3 regions of the Bacillus sp. ISL-46 genome follow, and region 3 is predicted to be linked to each of the others. Evidence: riboswitches for the same ligand, from Rfam matches in the RefSeq annotation. Region 3 holds a riboswitch; each other region holds the start of a gene.
What was found. A riboswitch is a leader RNA that binds a small molecule or an ion and turns the genes downstream of it on or off. The one in region 3 is predicted to bind S-adenosylmethionine.

Region 1 (8,296 bases), on a different contig from region 3:
ATACTGACTTCAATATCTTGGTTCTTATTTACTTGTGTCTTTTCAATTTGTTTCTCATTAGAGCCTAGGTCCTTTTTATCTTGGGAGTTTTGTTTTTTTGTATTTACCTTTTGTGTTTCTCGTTCATTTACAGGCGGTGTTGGCCAAACACCATACAGCCCTGCTTCGCTTCCAGTTAGCTTTTTATTCAAATTATCATTAAGATTTTGTTCTGTTCTGCAGTGGCCCCATAGCCTAATCTCGTTGATATCCCCATTAAAGAATAGACCTGGTTGCCCACCAATCATCCCCGATGGGTAGATATAGGTTTTAAGGCTTCGTTCACCCTTTTTTACAAACTTACCATTAATGTATAGCTGCGGCTCTCTATCATCATAGACAACAGCAATATGAATAAGATCATTAATTATTGCTTCATAGACTAACACCGCATATATATTTTTCTTGGCATGTTCATAGATCGTAATTCCATTTAGTCCAACTGAAACACTAACCCCTGCATCATTATCGGACACCCCATATCCAGGTCCAATGATATAATTTTTTCCATTTACATTTGCCGGCTTATCGCGTGATTGTTTATCGATAAGATGAACGCTTTCAGGCAATACCCAAAACTCATAGGTGAATGTATTTTTCAGATTCGTTAATAAACGTCCATTTAAGCTATTCCCTAACATGACGCACCTCTTCAATTTACTTTTATGAATAACTAGTCCATTTGATCGAGCTTTTACACAATATGAATACTATTTGATTTTGACTAGACTTATCCCCAGTTTTAGGGTGTTTGGTTTGCTTTTTTTTAAGATATTAATATATCCCCTACACATAAGAGAGTAGAAATTGTTAAAACAAAAAAAGAGCTCCAAGGGGCTGTTGACAATTTGTCAACAGCCCCTTGAAAGCTCTTTTTTACGGGAACAAATGCTAGTTACATCTTTTAACCTAGAGGTAAGCTAAAGTTACTTCTTTATTCTTACTTTCTGTTTCATACTCCCCTATTATTTGAAAGTAACAAGACGCCTTCTGCTGATTAATTAACTGTTCTAATTCTTCCCTAGTCGCCTGGATAATTGCTATCTCATCAGAAGCTTGAGCTACCCATGTAATCAAAGGGTTATTATAATTCTTTGAGAGACCTTGAATTAACCATAATTCTTTTTCGTTCCCTTTTTTCTCTCCATCACATGCTGCTGTTGTTTTTGTGATATTCTTATTTGACGACCGATTTTGACAGACATAGACCAAATCTTCAATAACAGCACTTGCAGTAGGATACATCCCAGCTCCTGGTCCTTGCAAAGTAATACTACCAACAATATCAGAGTGAATATTTACAGCATTTTCTACGCCTTCAATAGAATAAAAAGGATGAGATTTCCCAACAAGGACTGGTTTAACCTCTGCGTTAATTTGACTACCTGTCTTACTAATACTTGCAATATGCTTAAACCTTAATCCCATCTTTTCTGCTGTTTCAATTAACTCTCTTGTAATCGAGGTAATGCCCGCACGCTCGACATTCTTCCAATTGGGTTGTTCTCCAAAAGCAATTCTGCTGAGAATCATTGTTTTATAAAAAGCATCAAATCCCTCCACATCGTTGGTTGGATCCACTTCAGCATACCCCTTCTCTTGCGCTAAAATGAGGGCATCAGCAAATGACTGCTTCTTCTCGCGCATTTCCGTTAGTATAAAATTCGATGTCCCATTAAGAATTCCTTGGATGTGACGAACTCGGTTAACATTTAATAACTGCCTTAAGGTTTGAATAACCGGAATACCACCCGCAACTGTTGCTTCATAACCCACCGAAACATTATAATTCTCAGCTAACTCGAGCAGTTCATTCCCGTGGTGTGCAAACATTTCTTTATTCGCTGTGATTATGTGGCAACCACTTTGTATAGCTTGTTTTAAAAAAGTAAAAGGTTGTTCTTTGTCGACGATTGCTTCGACAACAACATCAAGTTGAGGTAGATTAAGAATTTCGGCAAAATCTGTAGTTATTAAAACATCTTCCCTTATGTCTCTGGTTTTTTGTTTATTTTTTATTAGTACTGCAGCCACTTCTACTTTTCTCCCTAAAACACTAGTAAGTTCCTCAGCGTGGGATTGTATTGTTCTATAAACACCTTCCCCAACTGTACCAAAACCTAGAATTGCCACTTTAATGACAGACATGTATTCCACCCCTTAAATAATATTAGACATGACCAATTGGTTGTTTATTTTAATATCATATAAATAAGAAAAACCCTCTTCATAAGAAGAGGGTAGATTTCCTCCTCTTATCTGTCAGGTTAAAAATAACCTGCAGGAATTAGCACCTTTTCAAGAATTACCTTGATGGTTGCCGGGCTTCATCGGGCCTAGTCCCTCCGCCGCTCTGGATAAGAGTTTTATTTAATTATTTCATTAAATATCCAAGATATAAAAGAATTCTAGTTGATTCCTTTGTAATTGTCAATATTATTTGAAATTTCTTTTTTTACAATGGTAATAGGGATACCTCTTCCTTGTCCCCCAAACGGTCTATCATTTCTAACCACTCCTCCGGTTTATTTGAAAGAATGGAATAATAGGTGGTTAGAAAATCCTTTACAAGGTTTGCTGGCAGTGAGTCAAGTTCATCAGCTAATGGCATGAAACATAAATCAAGCCCTGTTACAACTTCCCCATTGTTTTCCCAGGAAGGATGAACATATGAAAAATCTATACGTTTATAGCCCAAATGGGAAAGAACTTCGCGGCGGATATATGGATCCATAACCCTTACTCCACCAAATTCGTGATCTTCCACCCGGTACGGATCATATATTTCTGCGAACATGCCGAATAGCACTTGTCCATTTTCTTTAGCTAATTGTTGTAAATCCTTTAACCGGTTTTGAGCTAAAAAACGTCCAAGGCTTAGCCCAGGTTGACTGATGATCGTAAAATCTGTCATGGCAATATTCCAATCCGGATAATAACGATATTCGGTTGCACCTAAGACTTTATCGCCATCGACTGCTACAAACACGCGAATACTCGGATCTTCTAATGGCTCTTTCCATAACTCATATGCTAGTACTTCTTCTGGGGGAAAAATTTCTCCCATTAAGTTATGAAGCCTTCTAAAATTCTGATCATCTATATTGGTAATTCTAATATATTCCATTGAGATACATGCCTCCCATTCATTTAAAAGGATTTTTCCATTCCATTAATGTTGCATAATTGTAGGATTCTTCATCCTCGAGATAGTTTTCAACAATTCCTAATGGCACACGGCTGCAGCGCAACAAGAAAGTGATGACAGGATCCTGTATATCCCCTTTAATTATCGCAGCTAAATATTGCTCAGGTGTCAAGCTATCAGCTGCTTTATAATATCCTGGCATTCTACCGCCGCCTAGTAATCGATCCAAACTTTTTTCAATCACAACATGGTACATAGCCTGCATCAACAATTTTCCTAACCCTAGTTTACGGTACTTCGGACGAACACTGATATCGACGATATACAAGGTATTACCCTTTGGATTATGGTTGCGTATGTATCCATGGTCTGTGATTTCTTCCCATGTATGACTTTTATCGTCTGGATCAAAGTCGATAGTTAAGCCGGTAAGTGACCCAGCCAATTCACCGTCCACTTCAACACACAATGCACCTTCTGGAAACAAGGTCACATGGTTTGTTAATTGCTCTTTATTCCACCATAATTCTGATGGAAAAGGAGGTGGGAAGCACTCAGATTGAATTTTGATAAGATTGTCAAAATCCAGTTTTGAATAATTGCGAATGATAACCGGCACAGGCCGATCTTGGTCATAAACAAAAAATTCACTTCGGTACAAGGAAACACCCACCCCTTAGTTTACTTTTCCCAATCTGTATATAAATCGGTCCTTCGATCACGCCAGGTTGTAACAGAACCACGTTCCCTTACTTCAGATAATAAATTTAAATCTAGGTCAGCTGTCACGATCATTTCATCGTTAATTTCCCCTTCAGCCAAAATGCCTTTTGGAGGAAATGGTATATCATTTGGAGTAATAATTGCGGCCTGGCCAAAATTAGCCCGCATAAAATCCACAGTTGGCAGTGTACCCACTGTTCCCGTTAAGACCACATATACTTGGTTTTCAACTGCACGAGCATGGCTGGTATACCGAACTCGATGAAATCCATGACGGTCATCTGTGCAGGATGGACAGAAGATGACATCCGCACCTTTGGCCCTTGCCATGCGTACGATTTCTGGAAATTCAATATCATAACAAGTGAGGAGGGCAATTTTCCCTTTTTCTGTTTCAAATATTTGAAAGGAATCCCCAGGTGCCATATTCCATTCATGGACTTCAGTTGGTGTAATGTGAAGTTTGGCCTGCTCCCCAATTCTTCCATCTGGATAAAATAAATGGGCGGTATTATACAACTTACCATCCTTTTCAATTACCTGCGTTCCCGCAATAATATGAATGTTCGTTTTTTGGGCAAAATTAGAAAACAACTCTCGATACTGTTCGGTAAAACTTGGCAGATCATTGATTGTTAGGCTTTGACCTTGGCCATTACCAATCGATAATAACTGGGTCGTAAAGAACTCTGGAAAGAGGACAAACTCTGCACCAAATTCTTCAGCAGTTTTTATGTAGTGCTCACATTGTGAAGCAAATTCCTCAAAGGATTGAATCGTATGTAAATGGTACTGCACGGCAGACACACGAATTTTCATCATTTTCCTCCTGTCATTTGTAAAAATTCTCATGGGAAAATTATCTAATATTTTAGTTTTTAATACAAATTTTAAAGACTAAAAGCCTGCCAGTTGGCAGGCTTTCAAAATTTCATATTTATCGCTGCAGTTTTCCCTCAGCTAACTGGATTTGCTTTTCCACTTGCTCTGGAGCCGTTCCCCCAAAGCTATTTCGGACACCAACAACATGCTCAGGAGCTAATACAACATAAATATCTTCCTCAAATAATGGACTAAAGCCTTGATATTCTTCGAAGCTCAAATCAAGCAAAAATTTGTTAGACTGAATCGCATATAAAACAATTTTTCCAATAACTTCATGTGCATCACGGAAAGGCAGACCTTTTCTTACCAAGTAATCAGCAATATCTGTGGCATTAGAAAAGTCATTGTTAATGGCCTTACGCATCACGTCTTTATTTACTGTCATCGTTTCAATCATTGGTGCTAATAACATTAAGGAACCTTCAAGCGTTTCAACCGTATCAAACATGCCTTCCTTATCTTCCTGTAAATCTTTGTTATAGGCGAGTGGCAGACCTTTAAGAACGGTGAGCAGTCCGATTAAATTACCATATGTCCGTCCGGTTTTTCCACGTAGCAGCTCAGGTACGTCTGGATTTTTCTTTTGCGGCATAATACTTGAACCTGTGCAAAACGAATCATCCAACTCGACGAACTGAAACTCCTGACTCGACCAAATGACAAGCTCTTCGGATAATCTGGAAATATGGGTCATGATTATGGAACCAATCGATAAAAACTCAAGGATAAAGTCGCGATCACTGACAGCATCCATACTATTAGGATAAACCGTTTCAAACCCCAACAGTTCCGCGACACGTTCACGATTGATCGGAAACGTCGTTCCTGCCAATGCCCCTGAACCAAGAGGTAACCAATTGATACGCTTCAAACTATCAATCAATCTCTCTTTATCACGTTCAAACATCCAAAAATAAGCCATTAAATGATGGGCAAAGGATACAGGCTGGGCACGCTGCAGGTGAGTATATCCAGGAATTAGCGTTTGGACATTCTCTTTCGCCTGCTCAATTAATGCCTGCTGGACATCTTCTATTAATTTAATCAGCTCAGTTGTTTTCGTTCTTAAGTATAGATGCATGTCGGTGGCCACCTGATCATTACGGCTTCTCCCTGTATGGAGCTTTCCTCCCACCGGACCAATTTTTTCTATTAATAACTTCTCAATATTCATATGGATATCTTCATCTTCAACTAAAAACTCTACCGCGTTATCGTCGACCATTTTCTTGATGGAGAGTAGTCCGTCCTTAATCTTTATAGCATCCTCCATTGGAATAATACCGCACTCACCCAGCATTTGCACATGGGCAAGACTTCCTGCGATATCCTCCTTGGCTAGCTTTTGATCAAAAGTAATTGAGGCTGTAAATTCCTCAACTAGCTTATTCGTTTCTTTCGTAAAACGGCCGCCCCATAACTTAGACATTGATTGCTCCCCCTTAACCTAACAAGACAGCCCTCGAAAAAGGATTCGAGGGCAATCCGAATTATTTTAAAATTGATTCCTTTTTATTCACTTCTGAATAGACCTTTGTTGGCAGACCCCAAATCTTAATAAATCCTACTGCGGCATTATGATCAAACGCATCACCTTTTGAATACGTTGCTAGTTCCTCGTTGTATAAGCTGTAAGGAGACTTTCTGCCCACAACCGTATGATTACCTTTATGAAGCTTGACACGAATTGTTCCAGAAACGTTCTTTTGAGTTTCATTAATAAATGCATCAAGTGCTGGTTTTATCGGAGAATACCAAAGTCCTTCGTAAATGATCTTAGCCATTTGCTGTTCAACTTGTGTCTTAAATTGGGTAACCTCACGAGTTAGAGTTAAAAACTCTAATTCTTTATGGGCATTGATTAAAATTAGCGCAGCAGGATTTTCGTACACTTCACGAGATTTAATTCCTACTAATCTATTTTCAATATGATCAATACGGCCAACACCGTGCTTGCCGCCAAGCTCATTTAAGGTTTCAATTAATTGAACAAGTGGGAGTTTCTCACCGTTAACAGCAACAGGTACCCCCTGTTCAAATTCAATTTCAACATACTCCGCTGCATCTGGTGTAAGTTCTATTGGATTCGTCCAATCAAAGGCTGCTTCTGGCGCCTCAGCCCATGGATCCTCTAGAACTCCGGCCTCACAAGCACGTCCCCAGATATTGGCATCAATTGAAAATGGATTATCTAAATCGACTGGGATTGGAATTCCGTTCTCCTCAGCATATTTGATTTCTTCGTCACGTGTCATTCCCCATTCACGAACAGGGGCAACAACTTTTAAACTTGGGTTCAATGCTTGGATGGAAACTTCAAAACGTACTTGGTCATTTCCTTTACCTGTGCAGCCATGAGCAACAGCAGTGGCGCCCTCTTTTTCAGCTACTTCTACTAATAATTTTGATATAAGCGGTCTGGATAAAGCTGAAGATAATGGATATTTTCCTTCATATAAGCAATTTGCTTTTAATGCTGGTAAAATATATTCCTTTGCTAATAATTCTTTAGCATCGATCATATAGGCTTTAATGGCTCCGACATTCAGTGCCTTATTTTTGATGGCTTCTAAGTCTTTTCCTTCACCGACATCTAGACCTAATGCAATTACATCGTAGCCATATTTTTCTTGAATCCATTTTACTGAAACTGATGTATCTAAACCGCCTGAGTAGGCTAAAATGATTTTTTCTTTTGTCATTGTTATTATTCTCCTCTTACTGTATGTGTATTATGTGTATTTTTATTCAACCGATAGAATTATTATACAACAAATCTCATGAAAAAGGAAACAATTATGCTAGTAAAAGTTTTAAAATTGATTTCTGGGCATGAAGACGGTTCTCCGCTTCATCAAAAACCACTGAATGAGGACCATCGATGACCTCTGCTGTTACCTCTTCGCCTCGATGGGCGGGCAAGCAATGCAAAAAGATATAGTCCTCCTTTGCATTTTTACAAAGTTCATTATTTACTTGAAATCCATGGAACGCCTCGAGTCTTTTTGAAGTTTCTTCTTCCTGCCCCATACTGGTCCAGACATCTGTTACGATGACATCTGCATCTTTAACAGCTTCTAGTGGATCATTTGTAATCACGAGCTTACATCCAGTTTGTTTTCCAACTTTAATTGCCTTCTCTGTTATTTCTCCATCAGGCAAATATCCTGGTGGACTGGCAATGCTAATATCCATTCCAACCTTCATCGCGCCTTCCATTAAAGAATGAGCCATATTGTTATTGCCGTCCCCAATATAGCACATCTTTAAGCCGGACAGTTTCCCTTTATGCTCAAGAATCGTTAAAAGGTCTGCTAACACTTGGGTAGGGTGCTGCAGGTCAGTTAAACCATTAATAACTGGTACTGTTGCATGCTCAGCTAATTCTTCGACTGAATCGTGTGAAAACGTTCGAATCATTAATCCGTCCACATAGCGCGACAAAACTTTAGCGGTATCAGAAATACTTTCTCCTCTTCCAAGCTGGATATCCTTTGAACT
Region 2 (8,296 bases), on a different contig from region 3:
CAGCGTTTATATAAAAGTAATAATGTAACAGTCAGGAACGATCCTGATGGCCGTTCACGACTGAATGTTAATATTTTTAATGGAGATATAATTGTGACTGACTTCGGCGATACACCGCCACTAGGAAACATTCAAACTACAAATCTTTTAAATGCTTATGAAACCTGGCAGAATTCATCCATTGCAAAGGAATTAAGTTGTCATTGCCCTGAGGTCAAATGTCTTGGTCCAAATATTTTAGTGAAAAATAGCTATTATCAAGATTTAGACTTCATCAAACAACATAATCAAATAAAAATATAAACAAAACAAAAGGTCCAACAGAAGGGCCTTTTGCTTTGCAGATCGTTAGGATTTTAAACCGTATGTTTCACCAGTTTTGGATGGCGTTGCATGGAAACATACAATATGATCCCACTTAGTATCAATAACGCACTGGTGCAGATAAACACAGCAGAGAATCCAAAGTAACCAGATATAAATCCGCCCAACATTGGACCGATAATATTTCCAAGAAACCTTAAACTCGTATTGTAGCCAAGAACTTCGCCTTGCATTGTAATCGGTGCTTCCTGACGAATGTATGCCACCCGAACAGGAATTATCCCGCCAATCGTGACACCCAGAGCAATACGGATGATAACCAGCTGCCAAAAGTTCGAAACAGCTGCACCTGGCAGGTAGACAATTCCTGCTAAGAAAAGAAGAATAATAAGAATTTTAATATAGCCGTACTTATCAGCAATTTTCCCCCAATTTCGTGACATCAGTAAATTTCCAAGTCCAGCTGCAGAAAAGGCAATCCCGGAATAAAAGGCAACATTGGTTGGTCCATGCAAGTCGCTAACGAATAGAGACAAAATTGGCTGGATGCTGAAATGGGCGATCTGGACAAGGGCAGAGATGAGTAAAACAGTTAATAGTACCGGATTGCGGATAATATGTTTAGCCACTTCTCGGCTTGAATAGTGGGCTTTAGTTCCTTTTATCGCTTCAATCATAAATTCCTTTGTGGTGATGACGAGAAGAGCAGAGATGAAAATGGAAATCGATGTCCACTTAAAGGTAGTGGAGTAGCCAAGCGAATCTGCAAGTATTCCACCTAACATAGGTCCTAATAAAGAACCTGTAATACTGCCTGTTTGCAATGTTCCAAGTACGCGTCCCGCAATCTCCTTTGGCGTTTGCGTAGAGATAAAGGCTTGTGACATCGGGATAAAACCTGAAAAGAATCCCATAAAAAACCTGAGGAGTAATAACTGCCAAACGGAATGGACAAAGCTCATGAGAAAAATGGATATGCCCATCCCTAATCCGGAAATGATGAGGATTTTTTTTCTTCCATAGCGGTCGCCAATTTTACCCCAAATCGGGGAAAAGAGGAAGGCAGAAACAAACGTAATCCCAAACGTGAACCCTGACCAATGTTGGACATATTTTTCCGAGAAATCTCCAAATGTCTCAATGTACAACGAGATGAACGGCATAACCATCGTCATACTTCCGGCGACAAAGAAATTCGCAAACCACATGATGATTAAATTACGTTTTGCTCGTTCCTGTTGAATCACTATAAATAACACTTCTTTCTAGAGTGTATTTCGGTTCTCTAAATATTATCATACCGAAATTTCTGACAATTTTAAAGAGATATCCCCTTTATATAAAATTGGGAAATACAATTACTTATATTCAAAGGGCTTGACAGATTGGGAATAATAACTATATTAGAAATATTCAAAACACTATTGACAACTTGTTAATAGGAGACTAAAATCTAATTTATTACTTTAAATGAATAATACGTTCTCTTATCAAGAGTGGCAGAGGGACTGGCCCGATGACGCCCAGCAACCGTTCCGTTTGGAATTGGTGCTAAATCCTGCAAAACAATTTATTGTTTTGAAAGATAAGAGAGGAGTAGTCCCTTAATTTGTGATGAAACCTCTCTTTTCTGGAGGGGTTTTTTATTTTTATATAAAAACAAACCTTTCCAATCGGAGTAATGGAGTATTGATAAGAATCTAAAAGGGGGAGCTTTAATCATGAAAAGAAATATCTTTAAATGTACACTCGTATCAGCATTAGCAGCAACACTCTTACTCACAGGCTGTGCTTCTGAGGGAGAAAAAAAACAAGAAAGCGCTCATAAAAAGGTTTCACTTGAAGGTGTATCTGAAAAGTTTACAAGTGGTGATCCGTTAAAAATCAAGGTTATCCGTAAAATTGGCGGTGATGATCATACTGCCCAATTCTTAGCAGGTGCAAAAGAAGAGGGAGAAGCCCTAGGTTTTCAAGTGGACGTGTTTACCGCAAATGGTGACACAGCTAAGTTCCATGATGCTATTAATCAGGCATTAGACCAGGATTATGATGGATTTATCATTTCTCATGGTGACGATGATGCGACTGTTAATGATGTAAAAAAGATAGTTGAAAAAGGAAAAAGTGTAGTTACATTTGACTCCAATCCAAATATTGCGAAGCTTGATGGAGTAACGCTTACTTCACAGGATGATGAAGCCTTAGCAACTTTAGCCCTTGATCAACTCGTAAAGAATACAAAGGGTAAAGCAAATATTGCCTACCTATGGGTCGACGGTTTCCCTGCAATGGTTAGACGTAATAAGGTTTATCAAGAAGTCCTTTCAAAAAATCCTGAAATTAAAGAAGTGGAACGCTTTGGTGTGGCTGCGGCAGATACAAGTGTACAAACACAAAACGCAGTTGCAGCCATGTTAAATAAATATCCAAAAGGCAAACTGGATGCCATATTTGCTACTTGGGATGCATTTGCAATCGGTGCAGCACGAGCTTTGAAAGAAGCGGGACGTGAAGAAGTGAAGATTTATGGAATCGATGTTTCCAATGCGGATCTGCAAGAAATTCAAAGAAAAGGCAGCGCTTGGAAATACACAGCAGCTGTCGATCCGAAACTTATCGGCGCTGTTGATATGAGAATACTCGCGAAAAAGCTTGCAGGTGAAGAAACACCACAGACCTTTGATTTAGATGCTTCACTTGTTTCACAAGAAAATCTTCTCAAAGCAAAAGAGCCTGTAAACATGGTTAATCTGGCAAAAATTATCCCAGGCTGGGGTCAATCGACTGCATTTGAGGAAGAGTGGATAAAGACGTTAAAGAAGCATTATAAAGAATAGTCAGCATATAACTAGACACTCTCTTTTTCAATAGATGAAGAGAGTGTTTGCTTACGGGGGATGATTTTGATGAGATCAACTTTGGAGATGAAAAACATCTCAATAGAGTTTCCTGGTGTGAAGGCATTGAATCAGGTCGACTTTTCGATGGAAACGGGAGAAATCCAAGCTTTGATTGGGGCAAATGGGGCAGGGAAATCAACGTTAATGAAGGTTCTCGCGGGTGCTTATGACCACTATACCGGTGAAATAAGGTTAGATGGGAAAAAACTGAAGATTCGTTCTCCGAAAAATGCCCAGGACACAGGAATACAAATCGTTTATCAAGAAGTAGATACGGCTCTCATTCCATATTTAACTGTCGCCGAAAATATTATGCTCCTTGATACAGTCCATAACATGGGGAAAAAGCAATGGATGAAATGGAAGGACCTTCATCAAAAGGCGGATGAAATACTAGCAAGTATGAACATTATGCTTCCGACGAAGAAGCTTGTAAGTGAGTTAACGTTAGCGGAAAAACAAATGATCTTAATCGCTAGGGCTGTTTCAAATCAATGTAAGTTTCTTATTTTAGACGAGCCGACAGCACCATTGAGTCATACTGAAACGACGGAACTATTCCGGATTGTCCGTGATTTAAAAAAGCAAAATGTAGGTGTTATCTTTATTTCCCATCGCTTGCCAGAAATTTTTGAAGTCTGTGATGAAGTTACTGTGATGAGAAACGGTGAATTTGTTGCAAAAGAGCGAGTTACTGATACGACTATCAACAAAGTGGTGGAGCATATGCTGGGTCAAAAATTAGAGGAACAGTTCCCAGAGAAGAATACGTCTATTGGAAAAACGATCCTTGAAGTAAAAGGACTTTCAGATAGAGAGAAAATTAAAGATTTACATATTCATGTTAAAGCAGGGGAAATCATTGGAATTGCCGGTCTTGTCGGTGCTGGAAAAACAGAATTGTGTAAGGCGTTATTTGGCTCTGAGAAATTAACGGGGGGAGACATCTTTCTTCATGGCAATAATTTAAAATTAAAGAGTCCCTATCATGCGGTTAAAAAGGGAATTGCTCTAGTTCCAGAAGAACGGAGAAAGGAAGGAATCCTAGTTCTTGAATCAGTAGAAACCAATTTAACAGCTGCTAATTTAGGTGAATTTTCAAAGAGATTAAGCTTTTTAGATCGAAAAAAAGAAAAAGAAACGGCAAAGCAGTTGATCCGTCGCCTCGGAATTAAGACACCTTCCGAAGAAACCAAGGTACAGAATCTTTCCGGAGGGAATCAGCAAAAGGTCGCAATCGGAAAGTGGCTCGTAGCTGAAGCAGATGTATATATTTTTGACGAACCAACCAAAGGCGTCGATGTTGGCGCAAAGAAGGATATCTTTGAGTTAATCGCAGAACTAGCGAACCGGGGTAAAGCAATTATTTATGCTTCTTCAGAGCTTTCGGAGATTATTGGGATTACTGATCGGGTCTATGTTTTATACGACGGTAGGTCCGTAAAGGAAATTGAAACGAGAGAAACGAACGAAGAAGAACTATTATTTTATTCAACAGGGGGCAGGTAAAATGGAGGCAAATATTGAAGCAAAGAATCAAGTAGCCCCGGCAAAAAGAGTCTTTGAGTTATTTCGATTTTTATATAAATATGGGACGATTATTACGATTCTTGCACTTATTATTATTTTTTCAGTGGCTAATCCTACTTTTATTCAGGGCAGTAATATCATCAATATCTTACGTTCGATCTCCATTGTAACGATTATCGCTATCGGTATTACGATTTCATTGTCTGTCGATGGTTTTGATTTATCGGTGGGATCGGTCGCTTCCTTATCAAACGCCATTGTCATTTCGATGTTTGTTTGGTTTTCACAAAACACATTGGTAGCGGTCATTTCTGCGATTTGTGCTTCCTTAGTAGTAGGAGCAATAAACTCATTCATGATTGTGAAATTAAGAATTCCAGATATGCTGATGACACTCGCTACGATGTTTATTATTCAAGGGACAGCATTGACGTATACAAAAGGGGCCACTGTTTCACAAAACATGGTTATGCCTGATGGCTCGATGGCATCGGGTCTGATCAGTCCTTTTTTTGCAAAAATCGGAGAAGTGCCGTGGATTATTATCATTATGGCTGCGACTGTGATCCTCGTGCATATCTTTTTGAACTATACAAAGCATGGTCGATATATGTATGTGATCGGTGGTAACAAAGAAGCGGCGAGACTATCAGGTATCCCAGTTAATAAATATAAAGTGGCAGCGTATTTGCTTTCGGCTCTGTTTGCCTCCATTGGCGGGATTGTGCTCGCTTCAAGGGTTTTGACATCAGAAATTAACTCGGGTGCTCCCTATTTAATGGATTCAGTTGCCGCTGCCTATATTGGATTTTCAGTACTTGGGGCTGGAAAGGCCAACGCGTTTGGAACATTTGTTGGAGCCGTCCTGATCGGGATTCTCCAAAACGGACTCGTGATGATGTCCGTCCCATATTATGCGATGGATATTGTTAAAGGAACCGTCTTGGCCTTTGCATTAGCAATTACGTATTATAAACAAAAATAATTGAACTATGATCAACCTATCCATTTTGCGGATAGGTTTATTTTTTTTGAAAAACCAGAGTAAAATCTACAAATATAAGTAAGTTTTGAGGAACAATATTTAGAGATAGGAGGGATCTTAATGGAACATTATGAAGCATTTCTGAGAAGTAAGAATTGGGTAGATACCGATTTAGATTCAAGGTATATAAATGTTAATCATCCCTATGCTATCTTAATTTCTGAGGATGAAGGACAAATTACCTTAAGAGGTAACACTGGGTTTGACAATGGGCAAAATGGCGAGGAGATTTTTACGTTTAACTCATTGAAAGAGCTCCAAGAGTGGTTTGAAAACAATATAGGGGAGTAACGAGAAAAAGAAGCCAGGGAAGAACCCTGGCTATTTTGCTTTTTGTCGAGAAATGTCGTTTCATTTTTCTGAAAATTCAATTGACTAGAGTTTAAAAGTATAGTAATTTATATATAACAACATATAACGTTATATAAAGTTGTATGTTGTTTAAAGAGTTTACTAGTGTTCATTCACTAAAATATTTTATCAGGGAGGCAACAAAATGACGACTGAATTAGTAATTGACGTGAAAAATCAAGTGCAACAAGCATTAGCAGAGGTAGAAAAAAGAAATATTTCCAATGTTTTCTTTGTAGCATGTGGAGGATCTTCTGCCATTATGTATCCAAGCAAGTATGTAATTGACCGCGAAGCAAAAGTTCTTGATGCCCATCTTTTTAGTGCAAATGAATTTATCCATCGCAATCATGCAAAACTTGGAAGTAATTCCCTGGTTATTTTGTGCTCGCACTCAGGAACAACACCTGAAACAGTGGAGGCAGCAAAATTTGCTAGAGCAAAAGGGGCATTGGCGGTTTCTTTAACCAATGAGGAAGGATCACCATTGGCACAAGCTTCTGATGTTGTATTGAAGTATCAATGGGGCAAAAAAGCAAGCGCTTTCACAACCAATTATTCAGTACTATATCAACTAGTGTTTGGTGTACTAAAAGTTGTTGAAAATAACGAAAAAGCTAGTTTAGTAGAAGAAAGTCTTGAGAACTTACAAAATGTTTACGAAAAAGCTGCTGCACTCTACCAAACAAAGGCAGAGGCTTTTGGACAACAGTATAAAGATGAAAAAATTATTTATACAATGGCAAGCGGAGCAAATTATGGTGTTGCCTACTCTTATGCAATTTGTATCCTCATGGAAATGCAATGGGTTCACTCACACGCCATTCACGCCGGAGAATACTTCCACGGACCATTTGAAATTATTGATGAAGAAACACCTTTTATTATCCTGCTAGGCTTGGACGAAACAAGACATTTAGAAGAAAGAGCATTAGAATTCTCTAAGCGTTATGGCAAGAAGTTGGTTGTCCTTGATGCAAAAGACTTCGATTTCACTGGGGTTGCAGAGGAAGTACAAGGATACATTGCCCCATTAGTTTTAAATTACGTATTAAGAAAATATGCGGATCAGTTAGCAGAAGCACGAAATCATCCGCTATCAAAAAGAAGATATATGTGGACAGTTGAATACTAAACCAAGATGAAATAACCAATATACTGCAATAATCATAGATATGTATTCCTTTCTGGAGGGGAAGCTTAATGAAGAAGTTATTAATTTTAAGTATTATTTCTATCCTTTTTCTATCGTTTTTTGCTGGCTGTTCTAAGAGTTCTAGTTCAACGAATGGAAAAGATGTGGTTGAACTTAAATTCTTCCACCGCTGGCCGAATCAACCTAAAAAGCAATATTTTGAAAAGGCAGTAAAAGAGTTTGAGAAGGCCCATCCCAATATTAAAATTAAAACGGAAGCCGTCTTGAACGACTCATATAAAGAAAAGATTCGAGTTGTCTTAGGTTCAAGCACCCCTCCAGATGTTTTCTTTTCTTGGAGCGGAGAATTTGCTTATAACTTTGCACGTCAGGGACAATCGCTAGATCTATCGAAGTATGTTGCAGAGGATAAGGCTTGGTCGGACCAAATCATTGCTTCCCAGTTTAACGCCTTCACATTAGATAGTAAAATTTACGGTATTCCGTGGTCGACTGACGGGAAGGCATTCTTTTACAATAAGAAAATTTTCAAAGATTTAAATCTTGAAGTTCCGACCACTTGGTCCCAACTAATTGACGTCTCTAAAAAGGTAAAGGCCGCAGGACTTACTCCAATTACATTTGGAAGTAAAGCACCATGGACGATTTCCCATTATATTGGAACATTGAATCAATTGATGGTGCCACAGGATGTTCTTGATAAAGATTATGATCCCAAAAATCCTGAAGGTGATTACTCGCATCCAGGTTATGTTAAAGCATTAGAGAAATTCATGGAACTGAAGCCGTACTTTAATAAAGGAGTTAACTCTGTAGACCATGAATATTCACGTGAGTTATTTAACAGTGGAAAAGCAGCGATCGGCTTCTTCCAGCTTGCAGAAATCGGGCTTATTGAACCATCTTTAAAAGAGGATTTAGGTGTGTTTAATGTACCAGGTGTGGAAGGTGGAGAAGGAAATGCCAACTCCATCACAGCAGCACCTGAAG
Region 3 (8,296 bases):
TCTCTTGGTTGGTAGGCTTTCATCGCATCGGCAATCGCCCTAATATGGTCAGGAGTTGTTCCACAACAGCCACCAACAATATTTAGCCAGCCATGGGCGGCAAAATCAGCCAGTTTTTTAGCTAAAGTCTCAGGTGTTTCATGATAATGACCTTCTTCATCAGGCAAACCTGCGTTTGGATAACAGCTGACTGCTGTTGATGCTAGATTTGCTAATGAGCGGACATGATCTTGCATGAATTCAGGCCCTGTTGCGCAGTTAAGTCCAACGGCCACGGGATTCATATGTTCAACAGAGATAAAAAACGATTCGATTGACTGTCCAGCGAGTGTCGTCCCCATTGGCTCGATTGTCCCCGAAATAAACAACGGCAGTGTTTTGCCGGTTTTTTCAAACGCCCTTTCGATGCCAACATAGCCCGCTTTCACATTCAACATATCCTGACTCGTTTCAAGAAGCAGTAAATCGACACCGCCATCAATTAGGCCGATGGCTTGTTCCTCGTATGCGGCTGCAAGTGCATCAAAAGTAGTTCCACCTGTTACACTTAAGGTTTTTGTTGTTGGGCCCATTGAGCCTGCCACATAACGCGGCCACTCATCAGTTGAAACTTTGTAAGCTTCTTTCACAGCAAGAAAGGCAGCTATTTTATTAATTTCATAGGCCTTAAAACCAAGTTCATATTCATCGAGAACCAGGCTTGCCGCCCCAAATGTATTGGTTTCAATGATATCTGCTCCAGCCTCTAAGTATTCACGATGAATATTAGCAATGACGGATGGAGCGGTTAAATTCAAGTGCTCGTTACAGCCTTCATACTGCTCACCGCCAAAATCTTCAGCGGTAAGATTTGCTTGCTGGATCATTGTCCCCATAGCCCCGTCCATGACGAGGATTCGTTTTTTGAGTTGTTCAGAAAATGGTGTTTTCGGCATAGTTGCTCCCCCTCAATTCACTAGCCCGCTGACGAGTATATAACGCTAATTCAGCAGTTAATTCATAACGTAAAAATGGTGTAATTAAATAAATACCGTTAAATAGATCTAAGGCTGCATCGATTAGTGACTTTGTAATGGCAATTCCTTCTCGGGCAGCTTGAAGCGGTTGATCATTCAGTTGGGCCATCCGCTGGCGGATTGAATCGGCAATCTTAATACCAGGTACCTCATTATGGAGGAACTCAGCGTTCTTGCTGCTAATTAGTGGCATTAAGCCAATATAGATTGGTGCATCAAGATGCTTTGTATGTTCATAAACTTCGAGTAATTTTTCCTCTGAAAAAACCGGTTGGGAGATAAAGTAATCTGCCCCATAATGAACTTTTTTCTCAAGTCTCTTCACGGCTTTCTCCAGTGAGCGGACATTGGGATTAAAGGCTGCCGCAATGCTAAAGTCTGTCTTTTGCCCCAGATCTTTCCCTGAAAAAGACAATCCTTCATTCAACTGCTTAATCATTTGAATAAGTTCAAAGGAGGACACATCGTAAACAGATGATGCACCTGGAAAATCGCCAACTCTTGCAGGATCACCGGTAATGGCAAGAACATCATTCATCCCAAGTGTATGCAGACCCATTAAATGCGATTGCAAGCCGATAATATTGCGGTCACGGCACGCAATATGAATGAGTGGCCGCATTCCTAAGTCCTGTTTCACTAAATAGCCAAGCGATTCGTTGGAAATTCGGACCGTTGCTAGTGAATTATCAGCAAGGGTAATCGAATCGATTCCCGCTTCTTTTAAGGCTTTAGCTCCTTGGAAAAACTTTGTTGTATCTAGTTTTCTAGGTGGATCTAATTCAACGATAACTGATGGTCTCTCTTTCACGAGTTCCTGCAGGGGAGTAAACTCCCTTTTTGGCGCAAGAGATTCAACGATTATCTTCTTTGGTTTTAATTTTACTATTTTTTCAGTGACTGGAACACTGTTTTTTAGTTCAGAAGCATATGCTCTAATATGGTCAGGAGTGGTTCCGCAGCATCCGCCAAGTAACCGTACACCTTGATTACGGAAAGCTTTTGCTGAATTTTGGAAATAATTGGCATCTCCTTCATAATGAAACTTTCCGTCCGTATAGGCAGGGAGACTGGCATTTGGGTAGGCAGATAGAAAAGCATGTGCTGGTAATTCAATCTGTTCTAACGCTAATAGCATATGATGGGGGCCAAGACGGCAATTTAGCCCGACCACATCGGCTCCCAGGCCTTCAAGTCTTTTTAAGGCGTCATTGACAGGAGTTCGATCCTGCATAAGCCCGGGCTCTTGATGGGAGACCTGCGCAATAATCGGCAGCTTTGTTTCCTTTCTAGCAATCGTTAGAACGGTTTCAAGCTCTTCAAAATCGTAAAAGGTTTCAAGCAATAAGCCATCCACTCCTTCAAGAAGGAGGCAATATAATTGTTCCCGGAAGCTTCGCTTTAATTCTTCTATAGAAATGGAATCCGGCTTAATTCCTCGATTTCCACCAATAGTTCCAAGGACGTACGTATCGTTTTGGGCAGCTGCCTTTTTGGCAATAGAGACGGCTGCACTGTTAATTTCCTTTACAGAATCCTCCAAACCATACCTCTGCAGCTTTAAATAGTTTGCCGCATAAGTATTGGTCTGAATCACGTCAGCACCTGCATCAATATAGGCTTTATGGATAGTTTGGATGTGTCCGGGCTGGGAAAGATTCAATTCCTCCAAACAACTGTCCTTACCAAAGGAATACAATAGAGTGCCCATTGCTCCATCAGCAATTAAGATTTGATTTTTTAATTTATCTAAAAAACTCATGATGATTCTCCTTGATGTAATACCAATTGTGTTTTGCGAACGTGCTCTAGTGCCTGTGAAAAATCCTTCATTAAATCATCAGGATTTTCAAGTCCGACCGATAATCGAACCAGACTATTTGTAATCCCGCGCTTCTCTCGCTCTTCTTGAGGCATGGCTGCATGGGACATTTTTGCTGGATAGGATAGAATCGATTCTACCGCTCCGAGACTGACAGCAAATACAGGGATTTTTACATTGGCAAGAAAGGTGCGAAGTGCATCTTCATTAGCCAATTCAAACGATAAGACCGCTCCTGGACCAGCTGCTTGCGCTTTCTGAATTTGATATTGTGGGTGACTTTCCAACCCTGGGTAATGAACCTTTTCAACAAGCGGATGAGCATCTAAAAATTCCGCTAGTTTAATAGCCGATTTTTGTGATTGTTCCAGTCGGACGTGCAGCGTTTTGATCCCTCTTAAAACGAGCCATGCATCTTGAACACCCAAAATCGCCCCAAACCCATTTTGCAAGAAACCTAATCTTTTCGCCAAGTTTTCGTCTTTGACGACAGCAAGTCCGGCAACAACATCACTATGGCCCGATAAAAATTTCGTCGCGCTATGGAGCACGACATCGGCACCTAACTCCAATGGCCTTTGGTGGGAAGGGGTAAGGAATGTGTTATCGACAAATGTTAACGCGCCCGTTTCCTTAGCTAAATTGCTAATTGCCTTAATGTCAGTCACTTTCATTAATGGATTCGATGGTGTTTCCACATAAAACGCTTTTGTATTTGCCTGAATGGCTTGTTTTACTTCATTTAAATTCGTCATATCGACGAAGGTATGTTCAATTCCGAGCCGCGTAAGAACCTCTGTGACCATTCGAAACGTACCACCATAGACATCTTCCGTAATGACAATATGATCCCCGGCAGAAAGCAGGAGAAATGCCGTCGAAATGGCGGCCATGCCGGATGCAAAGGCAAATCCTTTTATCCCGCCCTCGAGTTCCGCAATCACATCTTCAAGTGCTTCCCTTGTCGGATTTAAACTACGGCCATAATCGTATTTGCCAAACTGATCGAAATCAGATTGATGGAAAGTGGATGCATGTTGAATGGGTACACTAACTGCTCCAGTTGTGGGATCAATTTTATGCTTATTATGAAGGAGCCTGGTTTCAAAGGTATACTCTTCGTGTGCCATTATGCAATCACTCCTTCTTGAACATGGGCAAAAGCTTTTTGCAAATCTTCAATTATATCTTGTGAATCCTCAATTCCAACGGAAAAACGTAATAAACGATTGCAGACACCTGCTTGAATTCGAATTTCTTCTGGAATATCGGCATGAGTTTGTGTTGCCGGATAGGTAATAAAACTTTCTGTACCACCTAAACTTTCCGCAAAACTGATCAGCCCTAACCCTTGTAAAAATGGATTAACCCATTTTTCTTCCTTTATTCTAAATGAAACCATTCCACCACGTCCTGGGTAGAGCACATCTGTAACTGCACCATGCTTGGAAAGAAATTCAACGATATTCTTTGCATTTTTTTCATGTCTCTCCATTCGAAGGGACAATGTTTTCATTCCGCGCATTAATAGCCAAGAATCGAATGGACTTAAAACCGCTCCGGCACCGTTATGATGAAAGGCCAATGCTTCACAAAGTTCTTTTCCTTTTGCGACTACTAGACCAGCAAGGACATCATTATGACCTCCTAAGTATTTCGTTGCACTGTGGATAACAATATCGGCGCCAAGGGTTATCGGCTGCTGTAACAGTGGAGTATAGAAAGTGTTATCCACGATTAATAATAATCCGTGCTGTTTGGCAATTTTTGAAACTGCCGCAATATCAGATTCCTGCATAAGCGGATTGGTTGGTGTTTCTAAGAAAATAGCTTTTGTTTGCGGGGTAATTTTCTTTTCAATCTCTTCCGGACAACAGGTATTCACATATTGAGTAGTTAAGCCCCATTTTTTATAGCCCTTTTCTAATAGACGGTAGGTACCTCCATACAAATCTTCACTAACGATCCATTCGTCACCAGATTCAAATAGAGCAAGGATAAGTTGAATAGCAGCCATACCAGAACTGCATGCAAATCCCTGATCAGCACTCTCTAAATCAGCGATTGTTTTCTCAAGGAGCTGGCGTGTTGGATTTCCTGTGCGTGTATAGTCAAATCCAGTTGATTGTCCAATTCCCTCATGCCGGAAGGCTGTTGAGAAGTATACAGGAGGATTTACGGTTCCAGTTGTTGTTTCACTGCGATTTCCAATTTGGGCAAGTTTCGTTTCAATTTTGTACATTATGCACACTCCTCGTTTTATATAAATAAAAAAAGTCTTCTATAAGAAGAAGACTTTTGTCAGATTACACATTTGTCATTCTTCTTATCTCGCAAATTAGCGAATAATTTGCAGGACTTAGCACCTTTTCAATAGCGAGCCATTGATGGTTGCTGAGGTGTCGCAGGGCCATTCCCTCAACCTCTCTTGATAAGAAAGTAATATTTAGATTATTTATAAAATTTACTACAATTCCATGGGAGTGTCAATTACTTTTTATAAATCCATATAATAATGTTGAAATTAGAGTTAAATATCGGATCATTAAAATATAATCTTCCTTTATGAAAAATAGTTGACACTGATAGTATGAGGCTATATTATAAGTTTATCGGATGTTCGTAATAAAGAACTTATATGGAATATTATATAGGTAATAAGTTATAAGATTAATTAGATTTTAGACTATTTAACTTAAAAAATAATTCAAAAATTAGGGACTTTTGATTCGAATGAATTTCCCTGAACTTAAGTATGGTCTAAGTGTTCTTTTTAATGAACTAATAAAAAACTTTAAAGTAATAGATAATATGAAATTTGTTAGCCTGGCAGGAGGAAATGATGAGCGCGATAGCCGGAATTTATCATTTAAACGATGAACCTATCAATCTAGAGCACGGAAATCGAATAATGAAAGAACTAGAAAAATATCCGGCTGATGATATTCAAACTTGGCATAGTGACAAAGTCTTCCTTGGTTGCCATGCACAGTGGATTACACCTGAGTCAGTAGGTGAAAAACTTCCTTATTATGATTATGAACGAAAGTTAGCGATAACCGCCGATGCGATTATAGATAATAGGGTCGAATTATTTGAAAAATTACAAATTGATAATAGAAAGAGAAAAAATATCACTGATAGCGAATTAATTTTACTTTCTTATTATAAATGGGGAGAAGAATCACCTAAGTATTTGGTTGGTGATTTTGCCTTTATGATTTGGGATGAAAGAAAGCAGCAGCTTTTTGGGGCTAGGGATTTTTCAGGAAATAGGACACTCTATTTTCATCATAATCATCAAAGGTTTGCATTTAGCACAGTTATTCACCCATTGTTGAAATTGTCCTATATAGAGAAAAAACTAAATGAGAATTGGATAGCAGAGTTTTTGGCCAATCCAGGTATGTTCGAATCTGTAGATCCTTCTTCAACAGTTTTTCAGGATATCCAGCAAATCCCTCCGTCTCATTCTATAAAAATGGTAAAGGGAAAATTAAATATTTCAAGATATTGTAAGTTGCCTGAAGGAGAAAAATTGCAATTAAAGTCAAACTTTGAATATGAAGAGGCTTTTAAAGACATTTTTCAGAGGGCTGTAAATGATCGTATTCGTACCTTTCATAAAGTAGGAGCCCATCTAAGCGGTGGTTTAGATTCAGGATCAGTTGCAAGCTTTGCAGCTAATTCTCTAGGCAAAAAGAATAAAAAATTATACACCTATAGTTATGTTCCTTTACAAGGTTTTGAGGATTGGACACCAAAAAGCAGGGTTGCAAATGAAAGGCCTTTTATTGAATCAACTGTTAATTATGTAGGTAATATAGAGGCGGAGTATTTAGATTTTGATGGAGAGAGTCCTTTTTCAGTAATAGATAAATGGCTTGATACCCTTGAGACCCCGTATAAATTCTTTGAAAATAGCTTCTGGCTAAAAGGGATTTATGAAAGAGCCCATGAAAAAGGGATTGGGGTATTATTAAACGGACAAAGAGGAAATTGGACTGTTTCTTGGGGACCAGCCTTAGAATACCAGGCTATGCTTTTAAAAAGGTTACATTTAATTCGGTGTTTCCAAGAAATAAACCTTTATAGTAAAAATCTTGGAGTAAAGAAGTCAAGAGTGATGTCGGTGGTCGCCAAAAAGACTTTTCCTTATATATATCAACGAATCTCTTCAGAAAATCCATACGCTTTTCCAATGTTAATAAACCCTGATTTTGGTAAGAAAATGAGTGTATTTGATAAATTGCAGGAGCATGAAATTGATGTTACCGGTACTGCAAATCCAAATTGGTATAAAGTCAGGGAACAACAATTTGAAAAGCTCTATTATTGGAATATTACAGGAACCTATGGGGCTAAATTTTCTTTGCCTTACTCAGTTTGGGATCGTGACCCGACAAATGATCTTCGTGTTGTTCGTTTTTGTCTCTCTGTTCCAGAGGAACAATATGTCCAAAATGGCTTAGATAGAGCTCTTATTAGAAGGTCAACCAAAAACTTATTACCAGATAGTGTTAGGCTTAATTTACGAACCCGCGGTGCACAGGGGGCTGATGGAATCCTCCGTATGGCTTCGCAGTGGGATACTTTTATTGCAGAGCTTGACAAGATGCTAAATGATTCAATAGTTTCTAAATATCTAAATATACCATTATTAAAGGATATAATAGCAAAATTCAGAGAGGTACCATCACTAGAAAATATTTATGATCCACAATTTAAAGTCTTAATGCGCAGCTTAATTTTTTACAGATTTATAAAAAGATTTACTTGAAAGGAGGTGACAAGATATGAAGAAAGAATGGAACGCTCCAGTGTTAGAAGTACTTAATGTTAACATGACAATGGCTGGCCCAGGACACAGACTTCCTGATGCAATACAACCAGATCCAGATGATCCGGTAAAGTATAGCTAATTTCTGAATTTAAAAGAGGTTTGGATTTTTACTGCCCTTATACAATAAAAACTGTATAAGGGCTTTTAAAAATCTAATTTGTCAACATTTGGAGTGAAAAATATGATTACAACACTAAATACCTTAATGTATAAGGGTTTTGGGCTAAACATTTTAAGTGAAATTTACCTACCTGAATTACCTAGAATAAGTGAAAGTATTCATAAGGTAGAAATAGTTATAGAAATTGATGATTTAAGTAAACAGTGGTCCGAAATAGATACGATAGCACAGAAAAGATTTGTAGTAAAAGAAAATAAAGTAATGTTTGAAGTACCAAATACAGCTATATTTTCTATACAAGAAGGTAAAAAGATTTCTGTATCACCAATGGTAGGCGTTGAAGAGGATAAAATCCGTCTTTACATCCTTGGCACTTGTATGGGGGCAATATTGATTCAGAGAAAATTACTACCATTACATGGGAGTGCAGTAGCGATTAATGGGAAGGCGTATGCTTTTGTAGGCGATTCAGGTGCTGGTAAATCTACACTTGC

Region 1: it holds a riboswitch for S-adenosylmethionine, as region 3 does, so the genes downstream of both, J7E67_RS12765 (homoserine dehydrogenase) here and J7E67_RS13135 (methionine biosynthesis PLP-dependent protein) in region 3, are expected to answer to the same signal.
Region 2: it holds a riboswitch for S-adenosylmethionine, as region 3 does, so the genes downstream of both, J7E67_RS22925 (sugar ABC transporter substrate-binding protein) here and J7E67_RS13135 (methionine biosynthesis PLP-dependent protein) in region 3, are expected to answer to the same signal.

Annotation. Positions count from the first base shown of each region.
Region 1 is NZ_JAGGQR010000019.1:38,520-46,815, reverse strand. Features, by position in the region: gene J7E67_RS12770 (glycosyltransferase) at 1-680, opposite strand, end outside; gene J7E67_RS12765 (homoserine dehydrogenase) at 949-2,187, opposite strand; SAM riboswitch class I at 2,292-2,403, opposite strand; gene J7E67_RS12760 (GNAT family N-acetyltransferase) at 2,495-3,166, opposite strand; gene J7E67_RS12755 (GNAT family N-acetyltransferase) at 3,186-3,848, opposite strand; gene J7E67_RS12750 (carbon-nitrogen hydrolase family protein) at 3,869-4,729, opposite strand; gene argH (argininosuccinate lyase) at 4,848-6,224, opposite strand; gene J7E67_RS12740 (argininosuccinate synthase) at 6,286-7,497, opposite strand; gene argF (ornithine carbamoyltransferase) at 7,592-8,296, opposite strand, start outside.
Region 2 is NZ_JAGGQR010000049.1:48,953-57,248, reverse strand. Features, by position in the region: gene yfkAB (radical SAM/CxCxxxxC motif protein YfkAB) at 1-303, shown strand, start outside; gene J7E67_RS22930 (MFS transporter) at 357-1,532, opposite strand; SAM riboswitch class I at 1,809-1,916, shown strand; gene J7E67_RS22925 (sugar ABC transporter substrate-binding protein) at 2,046-3,161, shown strand; gene J7E67_RS22920 (sugar ABC transporter ATP-binding protein) at 3,231-4,733, shown strand; gene J7E67_RS22915 (ABC transporter permease) at 4,735-5,739, shown strand; gene J7E67_RS22910 (hypothetical protein) at 5,860-6,090, shown strand; gene J7E67_RS22905 (SIS domain-containing protein) at 6,296-7,285, shown strand; gene J7E67_RS22900 (ABC transporter substrate-binding protein) at 7,354-8,296, shown strand, end outside.
Region 3 is NZ_JAGGQR010000020.1:41,253-49,548, reverse strand. Features, by position in the region: gene metH (methionine synthase) at 1-935, opposite strand, end outside; gene J7E67_RS13145 (bifunctional homocysteine S-methyltransferase/methylenetetrahydrofolate reductase) at 913-2,778, opposite strand; gene metC (cystathionine beta-lyase) at 2,775-3,968, opposite strand; gene J7E67_RS13135 (methionine biosynthesis PLP-dependent protein) at 3,968-5,080, opposite strand; SAM riboswitch class I at 5,162-5,276, opposite strand; gene J7E67_RS13130 (asparagine synthase-related protein) at 5,681-7,618, shown strand; gene J7E67_RS13125 (paeninodin family lasso peptide) at 7,635-7,760, shown strand; gene J7E67_RS13120 (phosphoenolpyruvate carboxykinase (ATP)) at 7,863-8,296, shown strand, end outside.